Regions from separate parts of the Verrucosispora sp. WMMD1129 genome, predicted to be linked through region 2. Evidence: riboswitches for the same ligand, from Rfam matches in the RefSeq annotation. Region 2 holds a riboswitch; the other holds the start of a gene.
What was found. A riboswitch is a leader RNA that binds a small molecule or an ion and turns the genes downstream of it on or off. The one in region 2 is predicted to bind cyclic di-AMP.

Region 1 (7,352 bases), 2.1 Mb from region 2:
CCGGATTCGGCGACGGTCATCTGCACCTGGCCGAAGGTCGCCAGGGTGGCCTGGCGTACCCCACGCAGTCGAGCCAGCGGTAGATCGGGCGCATTGATGTTGAGCACGCTCTCCGCCGGCGCGGCGGTCAGCCGGGGCAGCAGATCCAGGGCGACGCGGGCGGCGGTGGCCCAGTTCCGTTCGGCGTCGCGAACCCGGGCGGCAGCCGCCACCGCGGCACCTCCGCTGGCCGCCGTCGCCTCACCCGCCGAGAGCACGTCCAGCGACACCGCCATCGCCCGGCAGCCGTTGGCCGCAGCGGTGAAGGCGGCCCCGACGGTGCCGGAGTGCAGCACCGCGCGGCCGGCGTTGGCGCCGCGGTTGATGCCCGACAGCAGCACCGACGGCGGCGGTCCGAAGGCACCGTGTACGGCGATGAGCGCGATGAACCCGGGCGAGCCACCGACGCCGAACGCCGGCACGCCGTCGAGTTCCGGTAACGGATGGTCGTGGACCACCACGTGCCCGTCCTGCTCCATGGCGCTCATCGCGGCGCTGGTGCCGCTCGCCTCCTCCAGTGGGGCAGCCACCACCACGTCCAGGCCCCGGTCGACGGCCGCCCGAGCCAGCGCCTGGATGCCCGGCGCGGCGATCCCGTCGTCGTTGGTGATCAACACCCGCAGCGTCATCGGCCACCCGCCCGTTGTGCCAGTTCGTCGGGGGTGGTCCGCTCCTGGGGACGGCTGCCCGCCGGTTCCAACCGGACCCGGTCGACGAGGCCGTTGATCGAGTCGAGGCGGCCGGTGCCGAGGCCGTGTCGGGTGACGTTGAGCGCGCCGGCCGCCGCGCCGGTACGGATCGCCGTGCGGACGTCGCCGCCCCGGGCCACCACGGCGGCCACCCCGGCGGTCATCGAGTCGCCCGCCCCGCGCGGGTCGGCGGCCTCCAGCCGCGGCATCCGCACCTCGAACACCTCGCCGTCGACAAGCGCCAACGCGGGCTTGTCGGCCCGGCTGACCACCGCGTTCTCGGCGCCGGAGGCGTGCAGGTCGTACATCGCGCGGGTGAGCGCCTCCTCGTCGTCGCCGTCGGCCCGCCCGTCGGCGATCAGCTCCTCGTGGCTGACCTTGAGAAAGAAGACACCGCTTTCCAGGACGGCGGCGAGGTGCTCGCCGCAGAGATCCACCACCACCCGGCCACCGTTGGCACCGAGATCGGCCGCGAAGCGCCGGTAGAGGTCGGCGGGGACCAGGGACGGATGGTTGGGCCCGCTCAACACGCTCACCGGCGCGCGCAGGCCCTCGCCGAGTGCGAGGTTGTAGAGCTCGTCCAACTCGTGCCGGCTCAACGGCTGGCCGATGACGTCGACGATCTCCTGGCGGGTCCCCTCACGGCGGTCGTGCACATACCCGCCGGTGCCGCCGGAGTCGCGGGCCACCACCTTGAGGTCGACTCCCTCGCTTACCAGCAACGGTTGCAGTACCTGCCCGACCTCGCCGCCGAGCGCCGCGCAGAGCACCACGTCGACGCCGAGGGACAGCACCATCCTGGCCTGCCACACCCCCTGCCCGCCCGGGTGCAGGTGCAACTCCGGTGCGTCGCTCGGCTGGTCGATGGTCACGGTCAGCAGCGGTGTCGGTGCGAAGATCATGACGCGGCCGGTCATGACCGCTCCCCGTTGTCCGTACCGCCGCCGGGTCTGGCGATTCGCTCGTTCATGGCGTTCCTCCCGTTAGCGGACAAATAACGCTTCCTGGTACGACGGTAACCAAGGAGGCGCGTCGATGCGCGCCGAAGGGACGGTGCCCCGCCGGCCAACGGTGAAACGCAGCGCCGGGTGAACCGCTCGTGAAGAGCGGTTCACCCGGCGCGAAGAGGAAGTCAGTACACCGACAGGTGGACGTGGTTGGTGTGGTCGCTGGACGGGTCACCCCGGGCGCCGCTGTACGACTTCCAGCCGCTGCTGGGCAGCCAGATCTGCCTGTACCAGATCACGTAGAGCACCGCGAGCCGGTCGGCGTTCTTGACGAAGTACGCCGCCAGGTTGTTGCCGTAGGTCCGGTCGCCTCCGGTCGCGTCCCCGCCGAAGCCGTTCTTCTGGGCGGCGAAGTCGCAGGCCCGACCCTTCGGGTGCTCGCCCGAGCCGCCGGAGCGGTAGCAGGAGACGTACCGGGTGAAGCCAGCCGACTTGGCCTGCTTCAGCGCATGCAGGGTGCGTGGGGTGATGCAGCCGTTGGCCGGGGTGGGGTCGTTGACGCTGCACGACTCCGAGGGCCACGACCCGTCGGAGTTGCGGGGAGCGGGCTTGGCGGTGGGACTCGACCCGCTGCTCCGCGACGGTGACCGGGCGGCCCGCTCGGCGGCCCTGGCCCGTTCGGCCGCCTCGTCCCGCTCGATGGCCACGGTCAACGCCCGCTCGGCCTGGTCCTTGCGCTTGGCCATCACGGCCACCTGCTTGCGCTGCTCCTGGATCTCCACGTCCAGGGCCTGCTTGGTGGCGCTGACCTCGTCCCGGGCCACCTGGAGCTCACGCAGCGCGCGATCCTCGTTGGCAGCCACCGCGTCCAGCGCTGCCGCCCGGTCCATGAAGCCGGCCGGTGAACCGCTGTTGAGCAGAGCCGACGCGGCGCCCAGCCGCCCGGTGCGGTACGCCTGTGCGGCGATCTCGGCGACCTTGGTGCCCCGCTCGGCGACCTGACTCTCGGTCGTCTTGAGCTGCTCGGCAAGCTTCTTCTGGCGCTTGACCGAGCGGTCGAGTGCGGTCTTGGCGTCGAGGTAGCCCTTGCTGGCGGCCTCCAGTTGGGCCCGCAGCGCCGGGGTGCCACCCTCGTCGTCCACGTCGCCCGGGGCAGCCGCCCGCAATGGCGGCGATGCCGCGGCGGCGGGGGTGGAGGGGGCCAGCGCGACGCCGAGAGTGAGGGCGAGCGCGGCGGCGATCAGGGCCGCCGTACGGGCGGCCGGTCTTACCGTTGCCACTGCTGGCATGCACGTTTCCTTCCGTCAGCCGCCGACCGGGTTAGCTGACGGGTTCGGGACGGAAGATCCCTACCGCTGACGCGGATACACCCCAGGAACCTGGTTCCCCGGTTCGCCCTGGCGGGCGATTAGGCGGCGGCCGCCGCCGGCACCTGTGGGTGCCGCCTGGCGGAGGCCGGGTCCGAGCCTACCGGTGCCCATGTGACCGGTGCAGCTGCTGTTACTGCTGGTGTTCAGTTGTTGACTAGTAGAACAGACCAAAAGCGGACAATAACCCCTTTTCTCTGATTCTTCCGGTCACCACTGCGCCGCCCCGCAGTGCCCGGGATCCGACCGCGGCTCGATCTGGAGGGTCGCGTGCTCGATCTGGAAGTCCTCGTGCAGCGCCGAGCGGGCCGCCGCCAGCACGGCGCCGACGTCGGCGCCCGGTCTGACGGTGAGGTGCGCCGAGGCGACCTCCATGCCGGAGGTCAACGTCCAGACGTGCAGGTCGTGGACGCCGGCCACGCCCGGCACCGCGGCCAGCCGGTCATACACCGCGGTGACCTGAAGGTGTTCCGGAGCGGCCTGGACCAGGATGCGTACCGCGGCCCGGCCCAGGCGCCACGTCCGGGGCAGGATGAACGTGGCGATCGCGGTGGCCACCAGAGGGTCGGCCCACCACCAGTCGGTCACGGTGATCAGCAGGGCGGCCGCGATCACGCCAAGCGAACCGAGCAGGTCCGCCAGCACCTCCAGATACGCCCCGCGCAGGTTGATGCTCTCCCGCGCCCCCGGACGCAGGAGGGCGAACGCGGCGACGTTGGCGAGCAGGCCGAGTGCGGCCACCACCAGGACCGGGCCGGCGAGCACCTCGGGCGGATCGCCGATTCGGCGTACCGCCTCGACCAGCACGTACACCGCGACGCCGGAGAGCAGTACGGCGTTGGCCAGGGCCGCGAGCACCTCCAGTCGGTAGAGCCCGAAGGTGCGTTGCGGGTCCGTGTCGGCCCGACGGGTGGCAGCCACGGCCGCGAGGGCCATCCCGATGCCCAACACGTCGGTGAACATGTGCCCGGCGTCGGAGAGCAGGGCCAGCGAACCGGTCCGCAGAGCGGTGCCTGCCTCGATCACCATCAGCGCGCTGAGCAGGGCGAACGCTGCCCACAGCCGGCCGGAGTGGCGGTGGGCGGCGTTCGACACCGCAGCGTGGTGGTGGTCATGGCCGGCGCCCACCCAGACACCTTGCGTCGTCCGCCGGACCGGGGACGGAGCTATGCCAACATCGCTATGTGTGCAATCGTCGGGCGGGTCGCGGTGCTCGGGTTCACCCGGCCGGGTCGACGGTGGTCAACCGCTGGGTGGCCCGGGACAGGGCGACGTAGAGGGTACGGACACCGGAGCCCGGCTCCGCCCGGATCTCCGCCGGGGCGACCAGCACCACACCGTCGTACTCCATGCCCTTGGCCTCCAGGCTGGTCACCACCTGCAACCGCTGCCCGCCCAGCGCCCCCAGCCAGGCCGCGACCTGGTCCCGTCGGGGCACCGGAGTGATCACGCCGACGGTCCCCTCGACCTCGCCGAGCAGGGCGCTGGCGGCCGTCACGACTGTGGTCTCCAGCTCGGGCGCCGGCACCTCGAGCTGGAGTGGATCGATCCCGGTGGAACGGACCGCGGTGGGCAACGCGAGATCCGGGTACGCCCGCCGGATCTCGGCCGCCGCCACCGCGAAGATCTCCGCCGAGTTGCGGTAGTTCGTGGTGAGCGTGAACCGGTGCCGGCGGCGGCGCCCCAGCGCCTGGTCGCGGGCCCGGGCCAACTCCTGCGGATCTCCCGTCCACGCGGTCTGCGCCGGATCACCCACCACCGTCCAGGACGCCAGCCGCCCGCGCCGGCCCACCATCCGCCACTGCATCGGTGAGACGTCCTGGGACTCGTCGACCACCAGGTGGGCGTAGTCGCGGTAGTCCTCGGGGCGTTCCCGGGCGGCCTGCCGGGCAGCCCGCTGCCGGTCGGCAGCGGTGCTCAGCTCACGTACCCCGCCGGCCAGCTGGAACGGGTCCCGTTTCGGGCGGGCGGGACGCATCGGCTTGCCGAGCAGCGCGTCCAACTCGTCCAGCAGCGCGACGTCGGCCACGGTCGGCCCGTCCGTGGCCAGCTCCCGGTACGCCGCACCGAGCAGCCGGATCTCGGCACCGGAGAGCAGGCCCCCGCCGTACCGGCGCAGCCGCTGCGGTTCGGCCAACCAGGCGAGCACGTGCCGCGGATGCAGCCGGGGCCACCACGCCTTGAGGAACTCGCGGAAGTCCGTCCGGTCGATCAGCTCGTCCTCGAAGGCACGCTGTTCGGGCAACCCGGCGATGCCCAGCCGGCGAGCCTGCGCCCAGAGCGCGGCGAGCACGCCGTCGAAGCCGGCCCGACGCACCTCGTTGCGGCGGGCGCCGCGGGGCAGCGCGCGGTCCCGGATGGCGTCCAGCTCGGCCCGCTCCAACCGCAGCAACGTGCCCCGGTACAGCAGGCGCAGCTCGGTCGGGGAGCCGGGGACCGCGTCCCGGGCCGCCCGTTCCAGCACCCGGCGCATTCGCAGCGAGCCCTTGATCGCCGCCACCTCGGGCGGGTCGGTGCGGGTGGCCACCACCCCGGGAAACAGGGTGCCCAGCGAGCGCAGGGTGGCGGTGTCCTCGCCCAGCGACGGCAGCACCGAGGCGATGTACTCGACGAAGACCGAGGAGGGACCGATCACCAGGATGCCGCCTCCGGCGTACCGGCTGCGGTCGGCGTAGAGCAGGTACGCCGCGCGATGCAGCGCCACCGCCGTCTTGCCGGTGCCCGGGCCGCCGGAGACGAGGGTCACTCCCGAGCCGGGGGAGCGGATCGCCTCGTCCTGCTCGCGCTGGATGGTGGCCACGATGTCCCGCATGCCCCGGCCGGTGGTCCGGGACAGGGTGGCCAGCAGCGCGCCGTCGCCGACCACCGGCATGTCCGTCGGGGCCGCGTCCGGGTCCAGCAGGTCGTCCTCGATCCGGGTGACCCGCTCCCCGCTGGACTGGATCGTCCGACGCCGGACGACGCCCAGCGGCTCGGCCGGGGTCGCCCGGTAGAAGGCGGCGGCAGCCGGGGCCCGCCAGTCCACCACAAGCGTGGTGGCGTCCTCGTCGCGGATACCGAGTCGCCCGACATACAGGGTCTGCCCGTCACGCAGGTCGAGTCGGCCGAAGACCAACCCCTCGTACTCGGCGTCGAGCACATGGCGTCGCTGCGCGGCGTGGAAGACCATCGCGTCGCGTTCGACAAGCGCACCGAAGTTGCCGACCCGGGCCAGCCGGTAGCCTTCCCGTTCCGCGCGCACTGCCGATCGGCGCAGCTCGGCCAGTCGCGCGTACACCCGGTCGAGATGCCGTTGCTCGGCGGCGATCTCCTGATCCAGGGTGCTCTGATCCACCGCTCGCTCTCCTCGTGACGCCGCCTGGCCAACCGCACGAGATTACGCCCCGCCGCCGAGCTGGGCGGAACGGCATTGGGCGGGACGGTCAGGCGTGGACGCGCCGCTGGGTCGGTAGGTCGTCCAGGACCCGGCGCAACACGCCGGCCAGGGCGGCGTTGACCTCCTCGGGACGCTCCATCATCAACATGTGTCCGGCACCGGGGCAGACGGTCAGCTCGGTGGCGGGCAGCGCGGCGGCGATGGACTGCGCACACGGCGGCGGGGTGAGCCGGTCCCGGTCGCCGACCAGCGCCGCCGCCGGCAGGTGAGCCAGCGCGGTGAGCGTGGCCAGCCGGTGCTGGGTGCCGATGGAGGCGCGGAACCCGCCGATCGACCGCAGCGAGGCGCGGGCCACCGCCGAGGTGACCAGCCGGATGTCCGTGGCGTCGCAGCTGTCCCCGAACAGCATCCACCGGATGCTCGGTCGGAGCGCGCGCAACAGGGCCCGGGGCGGTCGCCAGGCGCCGCAGCGGGCGAGAACCCCGGCGCCGGTGGTCTCGGCCAGCCGGATGATCCGGGCGATCCGGGGAGAAAGGCCGTAGACGGTGTGGGTGTGCCCTTCGGCGGTGGTGGAGACGAAGACCAGACCGGCGGTGCGTCGGGAGAAGTGGTCCGGGTGGCGGTGCGCGTACTCCATGATCGTCATGCCGCCCATCGAGTGGCCGACCAGCACCACCGGGCCGGTGGGCGCCACCGCGTCCAGCACCGCGGCCAGGTCGTCGCCCAGTTGGGCCAGGGTCGCCGTGGGCAGCGCCATGCAGCTGGACCGACCGTGCCCACGCGCGTCGTAGGTGACCACCCGGACCGAGCCGAACGTCTCGCGGAGGGCGTCCAGTTGCCGGTGCCAACTGCGCCCGTCCAGGGTCCAGCCGTGCAGCAGCACGGCTGTCACCTCGGCGTCGACCGGCCCGGCAATCTCGACGTGCAGGCGTAC
Region 2 (7,352 bases):
GAGCAGGAAGAACAGCAGCACCAGGGCGAGCAGGGCGGAGCCCACGACCTCGGCCACGGTGCGGGCGCTGGCGACCGGGTCCACCTGCTGCTGGCTGATCGCCTGGCGCAACTGGTTGAGCAGGCTGTCGAGCTGTGCGTCGCTGACCGGCAGGGTGGAGGTGACGAAGTCGCGGGTGCGCTCCAGCCCTTGCCGCAGTTCCTGGCCCAACTCGCTGAACTGGTCGGCGGTCAGACTCCACACCAGTGCGCCGACACCGCCCAGGATGCCGAGCAGGAAGAGAACGCTGAGCAGAGCGGCGAGCGCGGCCGGCAGGCGCAGCCGGCGGAGCGCCAGGTTCACCGGATCGAGCAGCGCGGCGAGGAACAGGGTGGCGGCCAGGGCGATGGCCAGCGGGGTGACCAGCAGCGTGATCCGCGCCAGCAGGTAGAGCCCGGCGGCGATCACCACCAGGCAGGCGCTCCACACCACGGCGGAGCGGACCAGCCAGGGCAGGGCGGCCCAGGTCTGGCGCGGCCCGGCACCCCGCAGCGCCGTCTCGTCGGGCTGGTTCCCGCCATCGCTTGCGACCACGTCGGCCCTCCTCAATGTCCGGCGAGGTCGGTACCCGGTCGACGTCCTTCCGACACTAATTGCCGGCGACCGGGTGGGAGGGCGTTCGGCTATCAGTACGCGGCGACCGGTGCCCGGCCGACGACCGCCGGGATCTCCCGGGTCTGCTCGGCGGCAGCGGGTGTGGTCAGCGGAAGGAGCGACTCGCGTTCCGTGGCCGCCGGCATCAGCGCGGCGGCTGCTTCCTCGCGCAGGCTGCGGGCTGCGGCGGCGGCGAGTTCCGCGGCCCGCCAGGTCGCCTGCTCCCGTTCCCGGGCCGCCCGCTGCCGGGCGAGCAGGTGGTCGCGTACCGCCCGACGCAGCATCAACTCCTGCTCCACCGGGTGCAACCGGGGATCCCAGCCGCGGTGCGCGAAGACGTCGCTGAGCTGCTCCACCGACAACTCCCGCCGCCAGTACGCGTCCAGGGCGGCCCGGTGCAGCCAGCGCTCGCGGTCGGCGTACTCGGCGGGGGTGCGGGCGGTCTTCGGCAGCGGCATGCCGGCGGCATCGGAGAGCCGGCGTACGTCCGCCTCCGCCGCCTCGTACGCCTGCCACGCCTGCTCGGCCTCGTCCTGGGCGGTGAGCCATTCGTCGCGGCGGTGCCGGGCCGTCGCGTCGGCCCGCTCCGCCGCGATCGTGACCTCCTCGGCCCAGCGCTCCTGGTCACGTCGTTGCTCGGCGTGGTCGGACCGGCTCGGCAGCGCGGCCTCGCGGATGCGGGTGCCGGCGTCGAAGCGGAAGAGTCGAGGTCGTAGCAGCAGGCCGGTGACGGCGAGCGTCACCACGCCGAGCAGGCCCAGCCAGATAGCGGCGGCGCGGGGCGCGTCGAGCAGGACGGAGGAGAGAGCGGTACGCATCATCAACACCTCGCGGTCGGGATGAGTCGTCGACTGTGATGGACGCGGGTTGTGACGGCGGGTCTGATGCCGGGGCACGGCTGATGCCGCGGTGGCCGTTGGGCCCACCGGGCATCTGGCCGGCGGAGCGGCGGCGTCACCTGGCTCGATCGGTCGAGCGGACCGCCGTCGGTCAGGCGGTGGGTGGGCCGCGACGGGTCGGCTCGCCCGCCCGGACGGCGGGCACCGGGGCGGCGCGGTGATCGACCTGGGCGGCATCGGCCGGCTCGGCGTCGGTACGGTCGGGCCGCAGCGGTGCGCCGGTGGCCGGCGCCCGCCAAACCTGGCCGGCGTCGACCGCCTGAGCGGGCTCGACGATGGGCTGGACGGCCGACATCGCGGTGGATGGCGAGCCGCCGACGACCGTGGCGTTCGGTGGTGGTACGGCGGTGGGCCGGGCCGGCGGATCGGCCGCGACGGCCCCACCGACACCTACGGCTAGCACCAGGGTCGCCAACGCCAACCGGGTCAGCTCACGAAGTGCGCACAGCATTGCCGGCCACAGTGGACGGGCGAATGCTGGAGACGACACGGGATCCAACCTATCCCGCCGTCGGCCTGATCGCAGCGCGGCGATCCTTGCGGGTGGGTGAAGCGCGCCACGTCGTCTGATCAGGACTGGTGCCGGCTCAGTGGTCGGCGGTGTCGGTCACCTGCCCCTTGGTGAAGAGGGCCAGCAGGTCACCCACTTGGTGGTCGGCCTCCGCCGGGTGGCGGAAGCGCCCGGCCGGGTTGAGGGTGTACTCGTTGCGCCGGCCCACCCGGGTGCGGTGCAGGTAGCCGCCCGCCTCCAGGTCGGCGACGATGGCCTGAGCGGCACGTTCGGTGACGCCGACCTCCGTCGCGACGTCGCGTAGCCGGGCGGTGGGGTTACGGGCGATGGCGAGCAGGACGTGCGCGTGGTTCGTGAGGAAAGTCCAGTTCCGTGCGCTTTCCCGTCCGTCAGTGCTCGCCATGCCCGCCATCGTATGACCTGCCGTTCGAGTACCCCGGCCCGCGTCGTTACCGGCCTCGGTTCGGCCGAGCGCAAGCGTCGACTGATGTATGAAATGCATATCACGTATAGCTTGACGTGCGTTATGGCGCGTGTGACCGTGATGGCAGCCCGTGACCAGCGCCGGCCGGGATGACCAGGCATTCCTCCCAGAGATGAGGTGCAGCCGGATGAGTCGACCCGGAACGCTCGGTCCCCAGCCCGGACCGGACCGCGAGTTGCTCAGCGCGGATCTTCCCGGCGCCCCGCAGCGGGCCCTCGCCGAGTTGCTCGCCGGGAACCGTCGGTTCGTCACCGACGCACTGCGGCATCCCAACCAGAACGCTGGGCGGCGGGCCGCCGTCGCGGCCGAACAGCATCCCTTCGCGGTGATCGTCGGCTGCTCCGACTCCCGGCTCGCCGCCGAGATCATCTTCGATCGCGGGTTGGGCGACCTCTTCGTGGTTCGTACCGCCGGGCACACCGTCGGGCCGGAGGTGCTGGGCAGCGTGGAGTACGCGGTGGCCGTGCTGCGTACGCCCCTGGTGGTGGTGCTCGGCCACGACTCGTGCGGCGCTGTCCAGGCGGCCCGCGAGGCACTGGCCACCGCCACCACGCCGCCCGGGCATCTGGGCGCCGTGGTCGACGCCGTGGTGCCGAGCCTGCGCCGGGCGCAGGACGCCGGAGTGCACGACCTGGACGGCATCGTGGACATCCACATCGCGCGGACCGTCGAGACGATGCTGGCCTCCTCCACGACTCTCGCCGCGGAGGTGGCTGCCGGGCGATGTGCGGTGGTCGGCATGTCGTACCGACTGGCCGCCGGTGAGGTGCGGGCGGTCGCCGCGGAACCCGCCGCACTCGGCGGTGCGATGGCGACCGCGCCCTGATCCCGCGACCTGTCGCGAGGAATGACGCCGGTCCGGGTACCGGCAGTCGGCGACCGCGTCCGACGGTGACCTCCGGAACGACGAGGGCCGTCCCACCACGGTTGGCGGGACGGCCCTCGGTGCGTCGTGTGAGCGATCAGAGCAGCGACACGTGTACGTGGTCCGTGTGGTTGGACGGGCCACTGTAGGAACTCCAGCGCTCGGTGGCCGCGAACCAGATCTGCCGGTTCCAGATCACGTAGTAGACGCCCAGTCGGTCGGCGTTGCGGACCAGGAAGGCCGCCAGGTTGTTGCCGTAGATCCGGGTGTCGTTGTTGTGCCACGGGCTGAAGCCGCTGTTCTGCAATGACCAGTCACAGGCCCGGCCCTTGGGGTGCTCGAACTTGTCACCCGGACGGAAGCAGCCGACGAACCGGTTGAATCCGGCTCGCTTGACCTCCTTGTACATGTGCAGCGTCCGCGGCGTGATGCAGCCCGACGTGGTGGGGTCGTTCTGGCTGCACGACTCGGGCTTCCAGCCGCCGTCCGAGGCCCGGTTCGGCGCGATCCGGGCCACCGGCGAGGTGGCGTCCACCAACCCGCCGGTCAGGCCGACACCACCGACCAGTCGGAGGGACTTCTCCGCCTCGCTCTTCTTGCGCGCCATGTCATTTGTCAGCTTCTTCTGCTCGCGCACCTCGGCGTCGAGCGCGAGCTTGGCCTGCTCGGCGCGGAGCTTGATCGCGTTGACCTCGCCCAGTTTCTTGTCGTTCACCAGGTTCAGCTCGTCCAGCGCCGAGGCCCGGTTGATGAACGAGTCCGGTGCACTGCTCTGCAACAGCATGGCGATCGCGCCGACCCGGCCCGTGCGGTACGACTGGGTGGCGATCTGAGCGACCTGTGGCGAGAGTGCGTCCAGGTCAGCCTGAGCGGCGCGGACCTCAACCGCCAGTCGGAGTTGCCGCTTCTTGGACTTCTCCAGCTTGGCCTTGGCCTTGGAGTAGTCCCGGGTGGTCGCCTCGATCAAGTCGTTGAGCATCGGCGGGTCGTCGTCGTGCTCCGCTGGTTTGGGGTCGTTCGGTGCGGCCGTCGCCGGCATCGGACCAGCGAAAACGGCGAACGCGGCGAACACGGCCACCACGGGCGTCAACCAGCGGCGTAGGGGTGCCGTCACTGTTTTCCCTTCCATCGACCGCCGACCGGGTTAGCTGACGGGTTCGGGACGGAAGTGGCCCCTACCGCTTTCGCGGATTCACCCCACGTACCTGGGTCCCCGGCTCGCCTGGCGGCGATTGGGCGGCGGCACCGCAGGCGCCGCTGCGCGCCTTCGGCGGTGACCGGCAGTGAGGTTACCTGACAGTCCATCTGTGCTTCTACGCCCCGAACCCGACTAGATGCGTCATTTCGTAATCGCTTTGAGTGACCAGCGACACGATTACGAGCCGCGTATACAGGGGCGGTCACGTTGAGGAGTGTCACCATGTGGTGTCCGTGCTCCTGTCCGGGTCGGGCCACCTTGGAGGGGTGGCGGGGGACGTGTTTCGGGTGGGTGGGGTGCTGAGGGCGTGGAGCGCCTCGGCCCGGTCCGTTGCCGGCCGGGGAATCACGGGGGTGGGCTCACCGCCGCGGACGTCGGCGTCGCCGCGCCCGGCGGTGCTGACCACCGCAGCCAGCGCGGTGGTAAGCGGTACCGCGGCGATCAGCCCGAGCGTGGCGACCACGCTACGAACGATCTCCGTGGTGAGGAACTCGCTGGTCAGGATCTGCCCCAGTGCGCGGGAATCCGCGGTCAGCAGAAGCAGGAGGGGCAGCGAGGCGCCGGCGTACGCCAGCACGATCGTGTTGACCACCGAGGCGATGTGTGCCCGCCCGACCCGGGTGGCCGAGCGGTACAACTCCCGGCGGGAGAGGTCCGGGTTGGCGTGGCGCAACTCGTTGACCGCGGCGGCCTGGGTGACCGTGACGTCGTCGAGTACGCCCAACGAGCCGATGATGATGCCGGCGAGCAGCAGACCGTGCAGGTCGACGTCGGCCCGGAACATGGACAGGGTGGTGGCGTCCTCGCTGCCGAAACCGGTCAGGTGGGTGGCCCCGGTCGCGGCCAGCCCGAGCAGTCCGGTGAGCACCAGACTGGCGAGCGTGCCGAGCACGGCCACCGAGGTCTGGGCGGATATGCCGTGGGTCAGGTACAGCACCACGAACATGATCAGCGAGGCGCCGACGATGGCGACCGCGAGCGGTGGCTGGCCGGCGCTGATGCCGGGCAGTACGAAGGTCAGCAGGATGGCGAAGCTGGCGGCCAGGCCACCCAGCGCGGCCAGTCCGCGCAGCCGCCCGAAGGCGACGATGGCGGCGGCGAAGAGTACGGCCAGCCACACCAGCGGCTTGCCGCGTTGGTGCTCGGCGATGTTGTAGGTGCTGACCGTCGGATCCTCCGGGTCGATCAGCGAGACCAGGATGATGTCGTCGTCGACCTCGACGCGAGGGGCGCCCGGCCCGGTCGGGATGGGTGTCTGCACCTCCTGCCCGGCGTCCGGTCCGGTCTGCACCCGGACGGTGACCGTGCCGCAGGGGCCGTCCGCAGCCGTCGGAGTCCCCTCGGGTACCACCGGGTTGGGCGGGCATGGCTCACTGACCACCCGGGTGACCGTGCCGTGGTAGCGGGGGGTGTCGTCGGCGGCCTCGGGGCGCGGGGCGTCCCGGGGCCAGAGCACGATGGCGGCGACCAGGGTGGCGATGAAAAGGGGGACCACCGTCACGACGAGGATCCGCCGCACCCCCGGCGGGGTGGGCGGAGCGGAACGGGTGTGGTCGGCGCCCATTCAGTGTCTCCCAACGATTTCAGGGCTGAGTACGTGTCGATGGGCGAGACGGTTCAGTGCCGCCGGACGGCGGTGTGGAAGGGCAGCCCGAATGGCCTGAGCGTGGCGGGGTGGCTGCGTACCGTGAGCTGCGGACCCGCTCGCGACGGCCGTGCGGGCGTACGCCTGACGGCGACCTCGGGCCGCGAGGCACGGATTTCGGCTGGCCATCGTGTGCGAATGGTAACCAGCCGGACCTGTCGACGCCTGTCGCGAGGGTGCGTCGGCGGGTCGGGTCAGCCGCGCTTCATGAGCCGGCCCACGGCGGCCATCATCTCGGTCGCCATCTCGTCGGCGCGCCCCTCGGCGGCGCCTTCGTGCATGCAGTGCCGGGCGTGCCCGTCGAGCAGGCCGAGGGCGACCTTGTCCAGGGCGGCCTGGATGGCGGAGATCTGGGTGAGCACGTCGATGCAGTAGCGGTCCTCGTCGACCATCTTCTCGATGCCGCGCACCTGACCCTCCACCCGGCGCAGGCGGGCGAGGAGCTGGTCCTTGCTGGCGGTGTAGCCGCGGATCGGCGCGGGTGTGCTCATGCCGGCAAGAATAACCTACCCCCAGGGGGTATGGTACGGTCGGTGCGACGGATACCCCCTGCGGGTATCCGGGTGGGTGTTCGGCCCACCCTTCCAGAGTGGTGAGGAGAGTTCCATGGTCAGCACGACGTACCAGGTGCAGGGCATGACCTGCGGGCACTGCGTCAACGCGGTCAGCACCGAGATCGGTGCGATCGAGGGCGTCAAGGACGTTCAGGTGGATCTGGCCGCCGGTCGGGTCACCGTCACCAGCGACCAGCCGCTCTCCGACGACGCGGTGCGTGCCGCCGTGGACGAGGCCGGATACGAGCTGGCCGGCGCCTGAGCCGGCCGGCGCGCGGAAACCGAGGGGTCAACCATGAACACGGCGACGAAGCTGAGCGGCTTCGTGCTCGGCCTGGCGGCGGTGTTCGGCGCGGCGTACGGGGTGGGGCAGCTGACCGGCCCGGTGACCGTGGTCGCCGCCGGCCACGACAGCGAGGGCGCCGGCCACGGCGGTGACGCCCGCGACGAGGGTGACGCCGGGCATGAGGAGGCGGCCGGGCACGAGGAAGGAGCAGCCGGGCACCTGCCCGGTGGCCTGCTCGTTGCCGACCGTGGCTACACCCTGGTGCCGGTCGACGCGC

Region 1: it holds a riboswitch for cyclic di-AMP, as region 2 does, so the genes downstream of both, O7624_RS23300 (hypothetical protein) here and O7624_RS13080 (hypothetical protein) in region 2, are expected to answer to the same signal.

The regions. Positions count from the first base shown of each region.
Region 1 covers NZ_CP120741.1:4,986,031-4,993,382, forward strand. Annotated here, with positions in the region: gene O7624_RS23290 (5'/3'-nucleotidase SurE) at 1-668, opposite strand, end outside; gene O7624_RS23295 (PfkB family carbohydrate kinase) at 665-1,645, opposite strand; gene O7624_RS23300 (hypothetical protein) at 1,861-2,964, opposite strand; cyclic di-AMP (ydaO/yuaA leader) riboswitch at 2,969-3,100, opposite strand; gene O7624_RS23305 (cation diffusion facilitator family transporter) at 3,253-4,170, opposite strand; gene O7624_RS23310 (AAA family ATPase) at 4,262-6,376, opposite strand; gene O7624_RS23315 (alpha/beta hydrolase) at 6,465-7,352, opposite strand, start outside.
Region 2 covers NZ_CP120741.1:2,854,685-2,862,036, reverse strand. Annotated here, with positions in the region: gene O7624_RS13105 (AI-2E family transporter) at 1-573, opposite strand, end outside; gene O7624_RS13100 (hypothetical protein) at 666-1,454, opposite strand; gene O7624_RS13095 (hypothetical protein) at 1,624-2,022, opposite strand; gene O7624_RS13090 (helix-turn-helix domain-containing protein) at 2,120-2,455, opposite strand; gene O7624_RS13085 (carbonic anhydrase) at 2,655-3,353, shown strand; gene O7624_RS13080 (hypothetical protein) at 3,490-4,506, opposite strand; cyclic di-AMP (ydaO/yuaA leader) riboswitch at 4,510-4,641, opposite strand; gene O7624_RS13075 (YibE/F family protein) at 4,808-6,154, opposite strand; gene O7624_RS13070 (metal-sensitive transcriptional regulator) at 6,430-6,726, opposite strand; gene O7624_RS13065 (copper ion binding protein) at 6,842-7,051, shown strand; gene O7624_RS13060 (hypothetical protein) at 7,085-7,352, shown strand, end outside.